DNA from 4 places in the Streptomyces sp. Q2 genome. Region 4 is predicted to be linked to each of the others. Evidence: riboswitches for the same ligand, from Rfam matches in the RefSeq annotation. Region 4 holds a riboswitch; each other region holds the start of a gene.
The links. Region 4 has a riboswitch for cobalamin ahead of ACWBNA_RS03455 (ribonucleoside-diphosphate reductase subunit alpha). Riboswitches for the same ligand answer to the same signal wherever they lie in the genome.
Positions count from the first base shown of each region.

Region 1: it holds a riboswitch for cobalamin, as region 4 does, so the genes downstream of both, ACWBNA_RS39240 (ABC transporter substrate-binding protein) here and ACWBNA_RS03455 (ribonucleoside-diphosphate reductase subunit alpha) in region 4, are expected to answer to the same signal.
Region 2: it holds a riboswitch for cobalamin, as region 4 does, so the genes downstream of both, ACWBNA_RS06135 (cobalamin biosynthesis protein) here and ACWBNA_RS03455 (ribonucleoside-diphosphate reductase subunit alpha) in region 4, are expected to answer to the same signal.
Region 3: it holds a riboswitch for cobalamin, as region 4 does, so the genes downstream of both, ACWBNA_RS27280 (SCO2321 family membrane protein) here and ACWBNA_RS03455 (ribonucleoside-diphosphate reductase subunit alpha) in region 4, are expected to answer to the same signal.

Region 1 is NZ_JBXEJE010000048.1:8,256-12,555, reverse strand. Features, by position in the region: gene ACWBNA_RS39260 (cation diffusion facilitator family transporter) at 1-628, opposite strand, end outside; gene ACWBNA_RS39255 (ArsR/SmtB family transcription factor) at 690-1,049, shown strand; gene ACWBNA_RS39250 (4-hydroxybenzoate 3-monooxygenase) at 1,069-2,286, opposite strand; gene ACWBNA_RS39245 (CoA-binding protein) at 2,438-2,845, opposite strand; cobalamin riboswitch at 2,919-3,107, shown strand; gene ACWBNA_RS39240 (ABC transporter substrate-binding protein) at 3,176-4,192, shown strand; gene ACWBNA_RS39235 (FecCD family ABC transporter permease) at 4,189-4,300, shown strand, end outside.
Region 2 is NZ_JBXEJE010000004.1:59,582-63,881, forward strand. Features, by position in the region: gene ACWBNA_RS06125 (inorganic phosphate transporter) at 1-637, shown strand, start outside; gene ACWBNA_RS06130 (hypothetical protein) at 681-902, shown strand; cobalamin riboswitch at 1,266-1,405, shown strand; gene ACWBNA_RS06135 (cobalamin biosynthesis protein) at 1,507-2,505, shown strand; gene ACWBNA_RS06140 (cobyric acid synthase) at 2,502-4,013, shown strand; gene cobN (cobaltochelatase subunit CobN) at 4,010-4,300, shown strand, end outside.
Region 3 is NZ_JBXEJE010000025.1:94,779-99,078, forward strand. Features, by position in the region: gene ACWBNA_RS27275 (SCO2322 family protein) at 1-538, opposite strand, end outside; gene ACWBNA_RS27280 (SCO2321 family membrane protein) at 535-1,773, opposite strand; cobalamin riboswitch at 1,847-2,023, opposite strand; gene ACWBNA_RS27285 (phosphotransferase) at 2,068-2,727, shown strand; gene ACWBNA_RS27290 (LolA family protein) at 2,736-3,449, opposite strand; gene ACWBNA_RS27295 (nuclear transport factor 2 family protein) at 3,493-3,963, opposite strand; gene ACWBNA_RS27300 (Strvi_7410 family MBL fold metallo-hydrolase) at 4,112-4,300, opposite strand, start outside.
Region 4 is NZ_JBXEJE010000002.1:280,882-285,181, forward strand. Features, by position in the region: gene ACWBNA_RS03450 (ribonucleotide-diphosphate reductase subunit beta) at 1-212, opposite strand, end outside; gene ACWBNA_RS03455 (ribonucleoside-diphosphate reductase subunit alpha) at 212-2,569, opposite strand; cobalamin riboswitch at 2,694-2,822, opposite strand; gene mctP (monocarboxylate uptake permease MctP) at 3,004-4,300, opposite strand, start outside.

The DNA of each region.
Region 1 (4,300 bases), on a different contig from region 4:
CGTCGGCCACCAGCGCGGCCGAGCCGATGTCACGGCCGACCCTGATCCGGTACCGGGCCACCCACTCGTTGCCCGCGAAACCGACCAGCGCGGCCACCGCGACCGCCGACACGTGCTCGACGGGCCGCGGATCGAGCAGCCGGTCCATGGCCACCCACCCCGCGAAGGCCGCCGACGCGGCGATCGTCAGCACGATCACGATGCCCGCGAGGTCCTCGGCGCGGCCATAGCCGTAGGTGAAGCGACGGGTCGCCGCGCGCCGGCCCAGCACGAACGCGATTCCGAGCGGTACGGCGGTCAGCGCGTCCGCGGTGTTGTGCACCGTGTCGCCGAGCAGCGCGACCGAACCGGAGACGGCCACCACGAACGCCTGCGCCAGGGCCGTCGCGCCCAGCACCGCCAGGGAGATCCACAGGGCCCGCATGCCGCGTGCCGACGACTCCAGGGCGGAGTCCAGCTTGTCGGCACTCTCGTGGGAGTGGGGAGTGAGGAGGTGTGCGAGGCGGCGGCGCAGGCCGGAGGCCGGGTGGTGGTGATGGGCGCCGTGGTCGTGCCCGTGATCGTGCCCGTGGCCATGGTGGTGTCGGTCGTGCTCGTGCTCGTGCTCGTGGTGGTGTCGGTCGTTCACGTGGGTCCCCTTCCGGTGTGAGGAGTGGACGCGCGACGGCCCACGAGGCCATTATGTGCGTATGAGCGCACGCATGCACCTATCACCTGCGAACGATGCGCACCCGCGCACCCCGGGCGAGGAACAGTTCGCACTCGCCGCCGAACTGCTCGCCCTGCTCGGCGACCGGACCCGGCTCACCCTGCTGCACGCGCTGGCCGCGGGAGAGGCCGACGTCACGACGCTCACGGAGGCGTGCGGGGCGGCCCGGCCGGCCGTCAGCCAGCACCTGGCCAGGCTCCGGCTGGCCGGCCTGGTGAACACCCGCAAGGAGGGCCGCCGGGTGGTCTACTCCCTGCCCGACGGCCATCTGCGCCGCCTGGTGGACGAGGCGCTGAACGTGGCGGACCACCGGCTCAGCGACCGGCCGCCGCACGACTGACGCACCCGGCCGAGCCGGGTCAGTACGCCGTGGCCGTGCCCAGATACTGCTCGGCGAAGGCCGCCCCGGCGGCGGGCGAGGTGAACAGGCGGCGGAGCCGGGCGAAGGTTGTGCCCGCGCGGTAGGCGTCGCCCGAGGAGGTGCCGTGGTAGACCTCGGAGAGCCACTGCGAGAACTCCTGGTAGTCCCACACCCGCCGCAGGCACGCCTCCGAGTAGCCGTCCAGGCCGGTCTCGTCGCCCTTGGTGAGGTACCCGGCGAGGGCGTCGCCGAGGAGGAACGCGTCGTGCAGGGCGAGGTTCATCCCCTTCGCCGCGATGGGGGCGGTCAGGTGCGCGGCGTCCCCCGCCAGGAAGAGCCGGCCGAACACCATGGGCTCGACGACGTAGCTGTGCATGTCCAGGACACGCTTTTCGATCAGCCGCCCCTCGGTGAGCGGGCCGAGGCCGGTGGCCGCGAGCCGCTCCTGGAGCTGCGACCAGACGCGTTCGTGCGACCAGTTCTCCGGGTCGTCGCCGGGCGGGCACTCCAGGTAGTACCGGGTCACCTCGGGGCTGCGGGCCATGTGCCCGGCGAAACCGTTCGGGTGGATGCCGAACACGACACAGTCGTTGGACGGAGGGGCCTCGGCGAGCAGCGCCAGCCAGCCGATGCCGTAGTCGTGCCGGGAGATGTGCGCCTGCTCGGGCAGGGCGCCACGGGTCGCCCCGCGCCCTCCGTCGCACCCCGCGACGAAGTCGCACTCGACGACCTCCCGCTCGCCCGTCTCCGCGCCGACGTACGACACCGAGGGCCGGTCGGTGTCCAGATCGTGCAGCTGGACGTTCCGCACGCCGAACCGCACCTGCCCGCTCCGCACGTCCGCGTACTCGCGCACCAGGTCCGTCACCAGCAACGGCTGCGGGTAGACGAAGTGATGCGTCCCCGTCAGCTCCACGTACGAGAAACGGAAGCGCTCACCGCCGAACCGGAACTCGCACTCGGTGTGCAGCTGCGCGCGCTGCAGCAAGGTGTCCGCGAGACCACGCCGCTGAAGCCCGCGCACGGCCCACTCCTCGAGGAGGCCCGCCCGCGGCCGCTGCTCGATGAACTCACGCGTCTCCGTCTCCAGCACGAGGCAGTCGACGCCGGCGGCCCGCAGGATGTTGCCGACGGTGAGCCCGGCGGGCCCGGCACCCACGACAACGACCGGAAAGCGTTGCGGAGCAACGGAGTTGGGAGGACTGGTGGCGGTCACCCGCACATTATGTCGGGGCGTCCGGGAGGGTTTCGGCAATTCCGGACGCAGCGGAATGCCCGCGTGACCACCCGAGCTGTCAGAGGTGTTGGTGCTGCGGGCGGCCAGGCACCGGCCCCTCGGTGTCCTCAGGGGGCGATGGGCCCGTCCGTCAGCCCAGGCGGGGGATCTCGATCGCCGGGCAGCGGTCCATCACCATTTCCAGCCCCGCGGCCCGGGTGCGGTCGTACGCGGCCTCGTCGATGACCCCGAGCTGGAACCAGACGGCCTGCGCACCCCTCGCCACCGCCTCGTCGGCGACCGCTCCGGCGAGGTCGCTGTTCACGAACACGTCCACGACGTCCACGTCGAAGGGGATGTCCGCGAGCGAGGCGTACCCCTGCTCCCCGTGCACCGTCTCCGCCTTGGGATGCACCGGCACGATCCGCTTGCCGTAGCGCTGCAGCACCTCTGCCACGCCGTACGCGGCGCGCTGCCGGTTCGACGACAGGCCGACCACGGCCCAGGTGTCACCGAGCCCGGTGAGGATCTTGCGGACCGTTGCCTCGTCGCCGTACACGGTGGTCTCCTCGGGGTCGCGAACGCACTGACCTCTGGCACAACAGCGCGCCGCGACCGTGGATTCCCCACCGTGATAGCTTGCCGAGGCCAGTCGAACCCATGACACGTGGGTCAGGGAATCCGGTGCGAATCCGGAGCTGACGCGCAGCGGTGAGGGTGACGGGCGGGGCCTCGGCCACTGGACGACGGTGTGTCGTCTGGGAAGGCGCCCCGACCGGATGATCCCGAGTCCGAAAACCTGCTGGCGGCCCTCGCGGTGACGTACGGCGGGGGAGCACCGTACGACCGGGCTCCGCGTTCGAGCCCTCGACGATCGAGGACCATTCCCGTGCAGATAGCACGTCTTGCCCGTCCCTCCGCCCTGCTCGCGGCCGGATCCCTGCTCCTGGCAGGCTGCGGCGACGCCGGCACATCCGCTGCGAAGGCCGCGGTCAGTCTCGACAACTGCGGCCGTACGGTACGCGTCGAGGCCCCGCCGGAGCGTGCCGTCTCCCTCAACCAGGGCACCACCGAGATCATGCTCTCCCTCGGCCTCGCCGACCGGATGGCGGGGACGGCGACCTGGACCGACCCCGTGATGAAGGGCCTGGAGAAGGCGAACGCGAAGGTGGAGCGGATCGCCGACAACAACCCCTCCTTCGAGCGCGTCCTGGACGCCGAGCCGGACTTCGTCGCCGCCTCCTTCGTCTCCACGCTGGGGAAGGGGGGAGTGGCCTCGCGGGAGCAGTTCGAGAAGCTCGGCGTGCCCACGTACGTCTCCCCGTCCGACTGCGCCGGCAAGGACAACTCCGGCGACGGCGACGGCGCACGGTCCGAGCCCCTTACCGCCGAGGCCGTCTACGGCGAAATACGTGACCTGGCAGCCGTCTTCGGGGTGAAGGAACGGGGCGACAAGCTCGTCGGCGAGCTCAAGGCGCGGATGGCGAAAGCCACTTCCGGCATCCACGCCTCGGACGTGACCCTCCTGTACTGGTTCGCCAACTCCGAGTCGCCCTACATGGCGGGCTGCTGCGGCGCTCCCGGCGTCATCACGCGCTCCCTGGGCGCCAAGAACGTCTTCGACGACACACACGACGAATGGCCGCAGATCAACTGGGAGACGGTCGCCGACCGGGACCCCGACGTCCTCGTCATCGGCGACCTGACCCGCAAGTCGCAGACCGCCGAGTCGGCCGAGAAGAAGATCGCCTTCCTGGAGTCCAACCCGGTCACCAGGAACATGGCCGCCGTCCGGCACCAGCGGTACGTCCTGCTGAGCGGGCAGGCCATGAACCCGACCATCCGCACGATCGAGGGCGTGGAGCGGGTCGCGGCCGGCCTGCGCGAGTTCGGGCTCGTGAAGTGACCGCCCGGGCGGTCCTGCTCGGTGCGGCCGGGACGGTCCTGCTGTGCTGCTCCCTCGCCGTCGCCATCACCATCGGCCCGGCCGACATCCAAGTCGCCGACGTGTGGT
Region 2 (4,300 bases), on a different contig from region 4:
GGTCGCCGGCGGCGCCGTCGCCCCCGACTCGGACCCGCCCACCTGGGTCATCCTCTCCGCGGGCCTCGCCATCGCGCTCGGCACCTACCTCGGCGGCTGGCGCATCATCCGCACCATGGGCAAGGGCCTGACCGACCTCCAGCCGCAGCAGGGCTTCGCCGCCCAGACCAGCGCGGCCACGGTCATCCTGGCCTCCTCCCACCTCGGCTTCTCCCTGTCCACCACGCACTCCGTCTCCGGCTCGGTGATGGGCGCCGGACTCGGCCGCAAGGGCGGCGTGGTCCGCTGGTCGACGGCGACCCGCATGTTCGTGGCGTGGGGCCTGACCCTGCCCGCCGCGGCCCTGGTGGGCGCGCTCGCGGAGTATGTGACCGGCTTCGGCGCCTGGGGCACCGCCCTCGTCGCCGTCTTCCTCATCGCCTCCAGCGCGGCGATCTGGAAGCTCTCGCGCCGCGAGGTCGTCGACCACACGAACGTCAACGACAGCGAGGAGCCGGCCGGCGTGGTCACCACGGCGATCGCCGCCGTGACGCCGCCGCCGGTCGGGGCCTCGGTGACTGAGGACCTCACGGCCACGATCCCGGCCCCGGCCAGCGCGGCCGACCCCGCGGCCCCGTCGGCCGCGACCACCGTCTGAGCCCCGCCACCCAGGCACCAACCGGCATGAAGGAAGAACCAGCATGAAGATCGACTGGGCGGCCCTCGGATCCGTCTTCGGCATCAGCCTCCTGATCACCGTGACCCTCGTGGCCCTCTTCACCCTCGGCATCGTGGGCCTGTCCCGCCGCGAGCGGGCCGTCGCGCAGGGCGGCACGGCCGCTGCCGCGGTCACGGGTGCGTACGCGTGCTTCGCGGCCTGCGCGGCGGCTGTCGGGTACGGGATCTATCTGATCGTGGCCTGACGTCACGGCACGACAACCGGGCGGGTGCGGGGCTTCGGCCTCGCACCCGCCCGGTTGTCGCATGTCGGCGTCACCCGCGCGGTCGACGGCGACACGTGCGGGGCACACCGCCGGGCGGAGTGCCTCCGTGACGGACGCGCCGCTCAAACCATGCCCTTTCGGTACCTTCCACCCGTAACTACCGGCGCCTCATCCCTTCCTGACGGACCACATGCGTTGACGAAGCGTGATCACAAGCGCCTGACCGGAGAGCCGCCCCGCGCAGGCGAATCACCGGCCGGCCGGCCCCCGTGAGCCGACCGTCATGCCACCGATGTGGGTCTCAGCACACTCCCCTCTCGCAGGTCAACAGCAAGTTGACGGCCCTTCCAACCCCGTGGTGGACTGCCGGAGCCATGTACGGCGGTAGGAGAGGAAGCCGGTGTGAGTCCGGCGCGGTCCCGCCACTGTCACCGGGGTAGGAAGCCCCGGGAGCCAGGAACTCTCACCGCCGATCTCGTCGAACCAGGGCGCGGACACCCTGAGTGAGGACATATCGCCATGCGCGGCTGCCGTTCGAGGTTCAACACCAGCACCCTGTCTGTGACAGCGGTCGGCTGAGTCCATGCGTGCCGATCGCGTTTTCGCGTACGGCGCCGCCGCCGGCCTTCTCGGCGACCTCCTGCTCGGCGATCCACGCCGTGGGCATCCGGTCGCCGTGTTCGGGCGGGCCGCGGGTGCCGTGGAACGGGCGTTGTGGCGGGACCACCGGGGGTGGGGCGCGCTGCACGCCGTCGTGTGCGCCGGGGGCGCGGTCGCTGTCGGGGCCGTGGCCGCACGGAGCGTACGTACCTCCACTGCCGCTTCCCTCGCGCTCACCGGAGCCGCCACCTGGGCCGTGGTCGGCGGGACTTCACTCGCCCGGGAGGCCCGGGGCGTCGGGCAGGCCCTGGAGGCGGGGGACATCGACGCCGCGCGGGACCGGCTGCCGCATCTGTGCGGGCGGGATCCGCAGGCCCTCGACGCCGACGGGATCGCCCGGGCGGTCGTCGAGTCCGTTGCCGAGAACACCTCCGACGCGGTGGTCGGGGCGCTGGTGTGGGGAGCCGTGGGCGGTGTGCCCGGGCTGCTCGGCTTCCGGGCCGTGAACACCCTCGACGCCATGGTCGGCCACAAGTCGCCCCGGTATCGGCGGTACGGGTGGGCTTCCGCTCGGCTCGACGATCTCGCCGGGTGGCCGGGCGCGCGGCTCACCGCCGTGCTGGCCGCGCTGACGGGTTCGGATCCCCGGGGCGCCGTGCGTGCCTGGCGGGAGGACGCCGCGAAGCATCCGAGTCCCAACGCCGGGCCCGTGGAGGCCTCGTTCGCGGGGGCGCTCGGGGTGCGGCTCGGCGGGACGTTGTCGTACGGGGGGCGGATCGAGCATCGGCCTGTGCTGAACGGGGAGGGGCGTGCCGTGCGGGTGGGGGACATCGAGAGGGCTGTTCGGTTGTCGCAGCGGGTCGGGTGGCTCGCACTGGGGGTGAGTGCGGCGGGGGCACTGCTGCGGGGGCGCGTCAAGGGGCGCTCGGGGCCGCGGGCTGTGCCCACCGGTTCGGTCCCGCGCGCGGGTGGTGCGTCATGACCGGTGGTGGTCTTCTCGTCGCCGGTACCACCTCCGACGCCGGCAAGAGCGTCGTCACCGCCGGGATCTGCCGGTGGCTGGTGCGGCAGGGGGTCAAGGTCGCGCCGTTCAAGGCGCAGAACATGTCCCTCAATTCGTTCGTGACGCGTGAGGGTGCCGAGATCGGGCGGGCGCAGGCCATGCAGGCGCAGGCCTGCCGGGTCGAGCCGACCGCGCTGATGAACCCCGTGCTGCTCAAGCCGGGCGGTGAGCAGAGCAGTCAGGTCGTGCTGCTCGGCAAGCCGGTCGGTGAGCTCAGTGCGCGGGGGTATCACGGGGGGCGGCAGCAGAAGCTTCTCGGGACCGTTCTCGACTGTCTCGCCGAGTTGCGGGGCACGTATGACGCGGTGATCTGTGAGGGGGCCGGCAGCCCCGCCGAGATCAACCTGCGGCGGACGGACATCGTGAACATGGGGATCGCCCGGAATGCCGGGCTGCCCGTACTCGTGGTCGGTGACATCGACCGCGGCGGGGTCTTCGCCTCCTTCTTCGGGACCGTCGCGCTGCTGTCGCCGGAGGATCAGGCGCTCGTCGCGGGGTTCCTCGTGAACAAGTTCCGGGGGGACGTGTCCCTGCTCGAACCCGGGCTCGACATGCTGCACTCGCTCACCGGGCGGCGCACGTACGGCGTCCTGCCCTTCCGGCACGGGCTCGGCATCGACGAGGAGGACGGGCTGCGGGTCTCGCTGCGGGGGACGGTCAGGGAGTCGGTCGTGGCCCCGCCCGTCGGCGAGGACGTGTTGCGGGTCGCCGTCTGTGCGGTCCCGCTGATGTCCAACTTCACCGACGTCGACGCCCTGGCCGCCGAGCCGGGTGTCGTCGTGCGGTTCGTAGACCGGCCGGAGGAGTTGGCGGATGCCGACCTCGTCGTCATTCCGGGGACCCGGGGGACCGTACGGGCCCTGCAGTGGCTGCGGGAGCGGGGGCTTGCCGACGCCCTCGTCCGCAGGGCCGCCGAACAAAGGCCCATTCTCGGCATCTGCGGCGGCTTCCAGGTCCTCGGCGAGCACATCGAGGACGAGGTCGAGAGCCGGCAGGGGCATGTCGAGGGGATCGGGGTCCTTCCCGTCCGGGTGCGGTTCGCCCGCGAGAAGACCCTCACCCGGCCCGTCGGCGAGGCCCTCGGCGAACACGTCGAGGGGTACGAGATCCATCACGGGGTCGCCGAGATCGAGGGCGGGGAGCCCTTCTTGGACGGCTGCCGGGTCGGTCAGACCTGGGGCACCCACTGGCACGGCTCGCTGGAGTCGGACGGTTTCCGGCGGGCCTTCCTGCGCGAGGTGGCGGCCGCCGCGGGCCGCCTTTTCGTACCGGCGGCCGACACCTCGTTCGCCGCGCTGCGCGAGGAGCAGCTCGACCGGCTCGGCGACCTGATCGAACAGCACGCGGACACGGACGCGCTGTGGCGGCTCATCGAGTCCGGCGCGCCGCAAGGACTGCCTTTCATTCCACCGGGAGCGCCCGCATGAGCACAGTGTTGTTGTTGTCGACCGCCGACACGGATCTGCTGGCGGCCCGGGCCGCTTCCGATGCCTCGTACCGGATCGGCAATCCGAACCGGGTGGACGTGGCGGAGGAACTCCCCCGTCTCGTCGAGGGCTCGGACATCGCCGTCGTACGACTGCTCGGCGGCAAGCGTGCCTGGGAGGACGGGCTCGCCGCCCTCAAGGCCTCGGGCATCCCGACCGTTCTGCTCGGCGGGGAGACCGTGCCCGACGCGGAGCTCATGGCCGAGTCGTCGGTGCCCGCCGGTGTG
Region 3 (4,300 bases), on a different contig from region 4:
CGGTGTCCTTCTTCGGCGCGGCCGTCGGTTGCCTACGCCCCACCGGCTCCCCGCATCCCGTCTCCGGATACCCCGAGATCGCGCACAACAGGGCGTTGGTGTTGTAGCGGAGGGGCTTGGCCACGGCGGCCAGGGCCTCGGCCGTCGTGGCGTCGGGGGCGGTCACCGCGCATGCCGTACGGGCCGCCGGCGGGGTTTCGCCGGCCGGGGCGTCCGTCGGCGTACCGAAGTCGATGACCAGGGCGACCCGCTTCCTGCCGTCCTGCGCCGGCGTCTTCGCGCAGATCGTCGTGAAGTCGGCCGTGCCGCGCGGCTTGGTCGCGTCGCCGGAGTCCTCGCTGACCGCGAAACGGAAGCCCTGGACGTCGCCGTCGGAGGGACGGGTGGTCGAGGGACCCTGGGCGGCGTACGTCCACTGGTCGCCGTCACGTTCCCAGAACGACCAGTAGCGGTAGCCGGCCGCCTGGGCCTGGCCCGCGGTCCCGAGGAGCGGGAACGCGGCCAGCAGCACAAGGGCCGCGGCCCGGCGGCGGATCACGGCTGCTGCCTCTTCCTGCGGCTGCTCAGCAGGAAACCGACGCCCGCTCCGGCGGCGAGGCCGGCGCCGACCATCCACCAGACATCGCCGTTGCCGGAGCCGTCCGCGGAGTCGTCGCCGGAGTCGTCCTTGTCGCCGGCGTCGCTCTCGGCGGTCGCCGGCTGCGGAGCCGGCCCTGTCGCGTTGAGCTGCTTCACCAGGTCCGCCCCGCCGAAGTCACGCGGGTCCGTGTCGGTCGCGTGGGCGGCGAAGATCAGCTGGGCGTAGGCGGCGGGGCCGCTCTGTGCCGCCCAGGCGGAGGAGTTCCGCTCCAGCCACTCCAGCGACTTCTTCGCCTCCGCCGTCTGACCCTGAGCGGCGAGGGCGACGACGGCGTCGGCGGTGTTGCCGTAGTCGGGCTGGTCGGTGGAGCCGGGGAGGGCGGAGGTGAGGTGGCCGTCCTTGGCGAGGGCCTTGGTGAGGTAGGCGGCGCCGTTGGCGGCGGCCTGCTGCGGGGACGGATAGCCGGAGTCCGAGCAGGTGGCGGCCTCCGTCTGCTTCGCGGGCTCGACCGCGAGTCCCTGGCCGAGCGCGCCGACGACACCCGCCGCTGTGGCGTCCGCGTTGGCGGCCAGCTTGCCCTCCCTGTCGGGCTGGAAGGCGAAGGCACCGGCGCCGGAGCCCTCGCACGGCAGGGCGAGCTTCACCAGGGCGTCGTACGGCCCCTGTTCACCCTTGTGTACGTCCTGCGGCTTCTCTCCCACGGCGGTCAGCGCGCCGACGACCACGGACGTCGAGTTGGTGTCGCTGGCGCCGCCGGGGGTGTAGCCCCAGCCGCCGTCCTTGTTCTGCACGGACTTGAGCCAGGCGACGGCCTTGCCGGTGACGGCGTCGTGGCCGCCGAGCGCGGCGAGGGCCTGGACGGCGGCGGCGGTGTTGTTGGTGTCGACCATCAGCTTCGGGTCGCAGGCCGTGGAGGTGTCGGCCCGGTAGGGGGCGAAGGCGCCGTTCGCGCACTGCTGCCCGGTCAGCCAGGACACGGACTTCGCGGCCGGCTTCACCCCCACCGTGTGCTGGGCGAGCAGGGCGAGGGACTGGCGCCAGACACCGTCGTACGTCGGGTCCGTGCCGCCGTAGAGCGCGGCGGGCAACGCCTGCGAGGCGGAGGGGGACGGGTCGGCGGCGACGGCGGGCGCGGCGGCCCCGATCACGGCGGTGGCGGCGGCCAGCACCGCGGCGCTGCGGCGGACGTTCATGATCGGCGGGTGCCTCTCCCTGTCAGGGAGCCGGGCAGCACGGGACACCCCGGCGGCTCGGCTCCGTATACCTCGACGGTGCCGCACACCGGCCGGTTTGCCGGTGCACGTGAGCCGGTCACGATCCGTGCGGGGCAGTCCGGCTCACCGTCCTTGATAAACGGTTCACGGTTGCGGGTCAGCGCCGGAATTGCACCGGCTTCCCCCCGTACGGGTGTGATACGACCCGGCCACTCTACCGGCCCGTAACGAAGCCCCTGAGGGCAGCCTGTGCGCCCGGGTAGGTTCGGCCCCATGCAGCCGACGGGGAGACTGCTCGGCTCCGGCCGAGCGAACGACGTGTACGAGATCGACGAGGCGTGGGTGCTGCGCCGCGACCGTGAGGGGTACGGGGACGCGGCCGCCGAGGGTGAGGTGATGGAGCACGTGCGCGGCCACGGCTATCCGGTGCCGCGCGTCCGCCCGGCCGACTCCACGCGCACCGACCTGGTGCTGGAGCGGCTGTACGGCCCGACGATGCTGCAGGCGGTCCTGACCGGCTCCCTCGCCCTCGACGAGGCGGGCGCCACCCTCGCCGGACTGCTGCGCGACCTGCACGCGGTCCCGCCCCGCCGCTCCACCGGCCGCGTCCTCCACCTCGACCTCCACCCGGACAACGTCGTCCTCACCGCCGACGGCCCTCGGGTCATCGACTGGAGCAACGCGGAGGAGGGCGATCCGGGCCTGGACTGGGGCATCTCCGCGATGATCCTCGCCCAGGCCGCCGTCACCGACGAAGCGCTCGCCGACCCCGCCCGCACGATGCTCGGCGCTCTGCTCGCCGACCCGACCCACCTCACCGAGGCGGGCCTGACGCAGGCCCGGCAGCGACGGGCGGACAACCCGACGATGAGCCGCCGGGAGGTCGAACTGCTCGGCGAGGCGGAGGACTTGATCCGCTCGGTCGTGTCCTGAGTCGTGTCCTAGTCGCTGGTCCGGCCGCTCGCGTCCAGCACGTCGCTCGCGGCCGGAGGCCGAACGTCCAGGGGCTCGTCGAAGGCGCTGAACGCGGTGGTGCTGTGGTAGTCGGTGCCCTTGTAGACGACCTTGAGGAGGTGCGGCTCGCCCTCGGTGGCGACGTAGAACGTGTAGGTGCCCTTCTTGACCGCCTTGTCGGTCACGACCAGCGAAATGGCCGGTCTGCCGTCGACCTCGGTCGGTTCGCCCTTGGTCGCCTTGCCGAAGGAGGAGAACGGGTGGGTGCAGTTGGAGAGTCCGGCTTCCTCCGTTTCCCACGCCGTCTCCTTGGCCGGGGACTTGACCCAGCGCTCCTGTTCGCCCGTGCCGGCCACCTCCTTGCCCGCCATCTCCAGGTAGGCGCGGTTCGGCCGGACGTAGTCCGCGTCGCCGATCCGGATCTGTTCGAGGCGGGCCCCGTTGGTCCAGGTCCGACTGGACCTGCACGCGCCCTCGAGGTCGGTCGTCAGACGGCTGGTGGAGCCCTCGCCGGAGGCCACGGTGGTGGTCCTGGCGTCCACGGTCACCGACTCGAGTGCCTTCATCGTGTCGTTCGCGTCGTCCAGCAACTGCTCGGCGGACGGCTCCTCGGCGGAGGAACTCCCCGAGCAGCCGGCCACCGCCCCGCCGGTCGTCACGCAGGCCAGCGCGACCGTCATCACGGTCAGCGTTCTTCGCACGATTCCCCCCATTCCCTCCCCATTCCCCCTGATCATGGCCGGTTCAGGTTATCGAACCCATGCGCGGGGTGGGTCCGCCGAAGGGGAGGTGGAGGACGCGGGTGGCGAGCAGCCAGGTGCCGTCGGGGCGGCGGTGGAAGGAGTCCTCGTAGTGGCCGACCTGGACGGGCGGGCCGGACGGGACGGGATCCGTGCGGCCGTCGTGGCCGTCGACGCGGTACGTCGTGAAGTACGAGGTCGCCGTCGCCGTGTCCGGGGAGGTCACCGTGACGAGGATGTTGGACATCAGGCGACGGGAGAGGCGGTCGGCGGGGCGGGCGGCGAAGTACCGGCGCAGTGCGTCCCGGCCCTTGACCAGACGATCGCCGTCAGGCCACCGCCAGCTGCCGTCCTCGGTGAACAGCTCGGCGACGGAACCCGGTTCGCCGAGGTCGAGCCGGCGGACGAAGTCGATGACCAGGCGCTCACAGGCGCGCTCGGCGAGGAGACGGTCGATGGGGTCCGTGGGATCCATGGGGTCGTTGGTATCAACGGCGAGGTATGCGGCGCGACCGTTTTATGCGGCCAGGGAGGTCACCTTTACACGTATACGGCCGGGGAAGTCACCTTTACACGTATACGGCCAGGGAGGTCACCCTTCACACGGCCAGGGAGGTCACCCTTCACACGGCCAGGTACGTCACCGGCTCACTCCCCGCCACCGCCTCCGCCCGCCCCAGCTTCACCAGGCGCCGCAGATGTGCCTCCGCCTCCGAGACGGCGATGTTCCGTGAGACGTACGGGATCTGGGCCCAGGGGCGGTTCCACTCCATGCGCTCGGCGAGCTGCCAGGGCGCCAGCGGCTCGGTCAG
Region 4 (4,300 bases):
CCCGTCGCGAAGAACGCGACCAGCCTGCCGATCATGTGCTGCTCGCCCGGCGTGAGCTTCGCGAGGTCGGCGACGTCGGAGTGGAGGTCGACCTCCTCGACGGTCCAGGTGTTCTTGATGGCGTCCCGGTAGCGCTCGTAGAAGTCCGGGTAGCGCATGGGGCGCAGAGTCAGCTCGAAGCCGGGGTCGAGCAGGTTCTGGTTGCTGGACATTACTGGCAGGCCTCGCAGGACTCGGGGTTTTCCAGGGAGCAGGCGACGGCCTCTTCGGGGGCCGGCTGCTGAACGGGGACAGCGGCCTGGGCCGCGCGGGCGATGCGGGTCGCCGGGCGCGAGCGCAGGTAGTACGTCGTCTTCAGGCCCGACTTCCAGGCGTACGCGTACATCGAGGAGAGCTTGCCGATGGTCGGCGTCTCCAGGAACAGGTTCAGGGACTGGGACTGGTCCAGGAACGGGGTCCGGGCCGCCGCCATGTCGATCAGACCGCGCTGCGGGATCTCCCACGCCGTGCGGTACAGCGCCCGTACGTCCTCCGGGATCCAGGTGAAGCCCTGCACCGAGCCGTTGGCGTCGCGCAGCGCCTCACGGGTGCGGGCGTCCCAGACGCCGAGCCGCTTCAGCTCGTCCACCAGGTACGAGTTGACCTGGAGGAACTCGCCGGACAGCGTCTCGCGCTTGAACAGGTTGGACACCTGCGGCTCGATGCACTCGTACACGCCCGCGATCGACGCGATGGTGGCGGTCGGCGCGATGGCGAGCAGCAGGGCGTTGCGCATGCCGGTCGTGGCGACACGTGCCCTCAATGCCGCCCAGCGCTCCGGCCAGGTCAGTTCGGTGTCGTAGTGGTCGGGGTGCAGAACGCCACGGGCCGTGCGGGTCTTCTCCCAGGCCGGCAACGGGCCGTTGCGCTCGGCGAGGTCCGCGGAGGCCTCGTACGCGGCGAGCATGATGCGCTCGGCGATGCGGGTGGAGAGCTGACGGGCCTGTGGCGAGTCGAAGGGCAGCCGCAGCTGGAAGAAGACGTCCTGGAGGCCCATCGCGCCGAGGCCCACCGGGCGCCACCTGGCGTTGGAGCGGCCCGCCTGCTCGGTCGGGTAGAAGTTGATGTCGACCACGCGGTCGAGGAAGGTGACGGCGGTGCGGACGGTCTCGTCGAGGCGGTCCCAGTCGATGTCCCCGGCCGTCCGGTCGACGAACGCGCCGAGGTTCACCGACCCCAGGTTGCACACCGCCGTCTCCCCGTCGTCCGTGACCTCCAGGATCTCCGTGCAGAGGTTGGAGGAGTGCACGACGTGGCCCGGCTCGGCCGTCTGGTTGGCCGTGCGGTTGGCGGCGTCCTTGAAAGTCATCCAGCCGTTGCCGGTCTGCGCGAGGGTGCGCATCATGCGGCCGTACAGGTCACGGGCGGGGATGGTCTTGCGCGCGAGGCCCTTTTCCTCGGCCTCGCGATAGGCGGCGTCGAACTCCTCGCCCCACAGGTCCACCAGCTCGGGCACGTCGGCGGGGGAGAACAGCGACCAGGGCGCGTCGGCGCTCACGCGGCGCATGAACTCGTCCGGGATCCAGTGCGCGAGGTTCAGGTTGTGCGTACGGCGGGCGTCCTCACCGGTGTTGTCGCGCAGCTCCAGGAACTCCTCGATGTCAGAGTGCCAGGTCTCCAGGTAGACCGCGGCCGCGCCCTTGCGCCGGCCGCCCTGGTTCACCGCGGCGACGGAGGCGTCGAGGGTCTTCAGGAACGGGACGATGCCGTTGGAGTGCCCGTTCGTGCCGCGGATCAGCGAACCGCGGGAGCGGATGCGGGAGTAGGCGATGCCGATGCCGCCCGCGTGCTTGGAGAGCCGGGCGACCTGGTGGTAGCGGTCGTAGATGGAGTCCAGCTCGTCCTTCGGGGAGTCCAGGAGGTAGCACGACGACATCTGGGGGTGCCGGGTGCCGGAGTTGAAGAGGGTGGGGGAGGAGGGGAGGTAGTCGAGGCGGCTCATGAGCCGGTAGAGGGCGGCGACTTCGTCGAGAGCCCTGACCGTGTCGTCCTCGGCGAGCCCGGACGCCACCCGGAGCATGAAGTGCTGGGGCGTCTCGATCACCCGGCGGGTGATCGGGTGCCGGAGCAGATAGCGGCTGTGCAGGGTGCGCAGGCCGAAGTAGCCGAAGCGGTCGTCGGCGTGCAGGTCGACCAGGGCGTCGAGGCGGTCGGCGTGCACCCGCACGAACTCGGCCGTACGGTCCGCGACGAGGCCCTCGCGGTGGCCCACCGCCACCGACTCGGTGAAGGACGTGACGCCCTGGGAGGCGGCCTCGGCGCGGATGCTGACCGTCAGCAGGCGGGCGGCGAGCCGCGAGTAGGCGGGGTCCTCGGAGATGAGGCCGGCGGCCGCCTCGGTGGCCAGCTCGCGCAGTTCCGTCCCGTCAGCCCGCGCGGACCGGCCGCGCAACGCGGCGGCGGCGACCCGGCCGGGATCGGCGTCGGGGAGGTCGGCGGTCAGCTCGGTCAGGATCCGCAGCAACACGGTCCCGGGACCGTCGTCGGCCACCGGTGTCACTGAGGCCGGATCTGCTGGCGCGATGGTCACGTGGGGCTCTCCCTCGCTCGGCACGGGGACCTTGCGGAGGGCAGGCGGCAGCACACGAGCGCACGCGGCGTCGCGTCCACCGGCCCATTCCACGAGGCCCGGACGTCATGGCACCCGGGCCTGATGGCCGGGCGCGCTGTCGGCAGGTCCTCGGACTGACTCCCGTGCACGCATAAACGCGCATGAGTACACCGTTGCGGGACAGTTCCGGATTCGCACCGGATTCCCCTGCGGCGACAGCGAGCATGAGCATACATCTTGTGCCGGGTGAGGAAAGCACCCCCATATGTTGTGTCGCGCTGGTTTCAGAGCGTCAACTCATAGGTGACGAGAGTGATGTCGTCGACGCCCGTCGCGGCCGCCGAGGTTGGCGGCGGGCGGGGACACGGCAACGGGCCGCCGGATTTCTCCGGCGGCCCGTGATGACGTACCGCTCAGTGCGAGGTGCCCGCGGTCGCCGGCGGCAGCTCCACCTGGACGCCCGGGTCGCCGGCGTCCGCCGTGTAGTCCTCCGGGGACGTCTCGTCGATTCCCTCGGGGGCCTTCAGCGCCTTCAGGACGAAGGTGAGGACCACCGTGACGGCGACGTTGAGGAGGAACGCCGTCAGGCCGATGTAGCCGATCTCCCCGATGCCGGGGATCTCCTTGGACGAGCCGCCGAAGTGCTTCTGCGTCGGCGAGGCCACCCCGTACGCGGCGACCGTGCCGTAGACCATGCCGACCGCCCAGCCGGCGAGCAGGGCCCAGCGGTGGAACCACCGTGTGAACAGGCCGCCGACCAGGGCGGGGAAGGTCTGCAGGATCCAGATGCCGCCGAGCAGCTGGAAGTTGATGGCGACCGTCTTGTCCATGGTGAGGACGAAGGCCAGCGCGCCCACCTTCACCAGGAGCGACACCAGCTTGGAGACCTTGGTCTCCTGCTCCGGCGTGGCGTCCGGCTTGATGAAGTCCTTGTAGATGTTGCGGGTGAAAAGGTTCGCGGCCGCGATCGACATGATCGCCGCCGGCACCAGCGCGCCGATGCCGATCGCCGCGAAGGCCACGCCCGCGAACCAGTCGGGGAACATGTTCTCGAAGAGCTGGGGGATGGCCAACTGCCCGTTGCTCACCTTGACTCCGGCCGCGATCGCCATGAAGCCCAGCAGCGCCAGCAGGCCCAGCATCAGCGAGTACAGCGGCAGGATCGTGGTGTTGCGGCGGATCACCTCGCGGCTCTTCGAGGACAGCGTCGCCGTGATCGAGTGCGGGTACATGAAGAGCGCGAGGGCGGAGCCCAACGCCAGCGTGGCGTAGGTCCACTGACCGGCCTCCGCCGGGACCAGCGCCCCGCGCGGCGCGCCGGTGGCCGGGTTGGTCTGGCCGTACGCCTCGCTCGCCTTGGCGAAGATCTCGTCGAACCCGCCCAGCTTGATCGGGATGTAGATGATCGCCACCGCGATGACGATGTAGATCAGCGTGTCCTTCACGAACGCGATCAGCGCGGGCGCGCGCAGCCCCGACGAGTAGGTGTACGCCGCGAGCACACCGAAGGCGATCAGCAGCGGCAGGTCCTTGACGAACCAGTTGGTGTCCTCACCGCCGCCGACGCCCATCACGTCGAGGACGGCCTGGATACCGACCAGTTGGAGCGCGATGTACGGCATCGTCGCGAGGATGCCGGTCACGGCCACGGCGAGCGACAGGCCCTTGGAGCCGTGACGGCCGCGCACGAAGTCCGAGGTCGTCACGTAC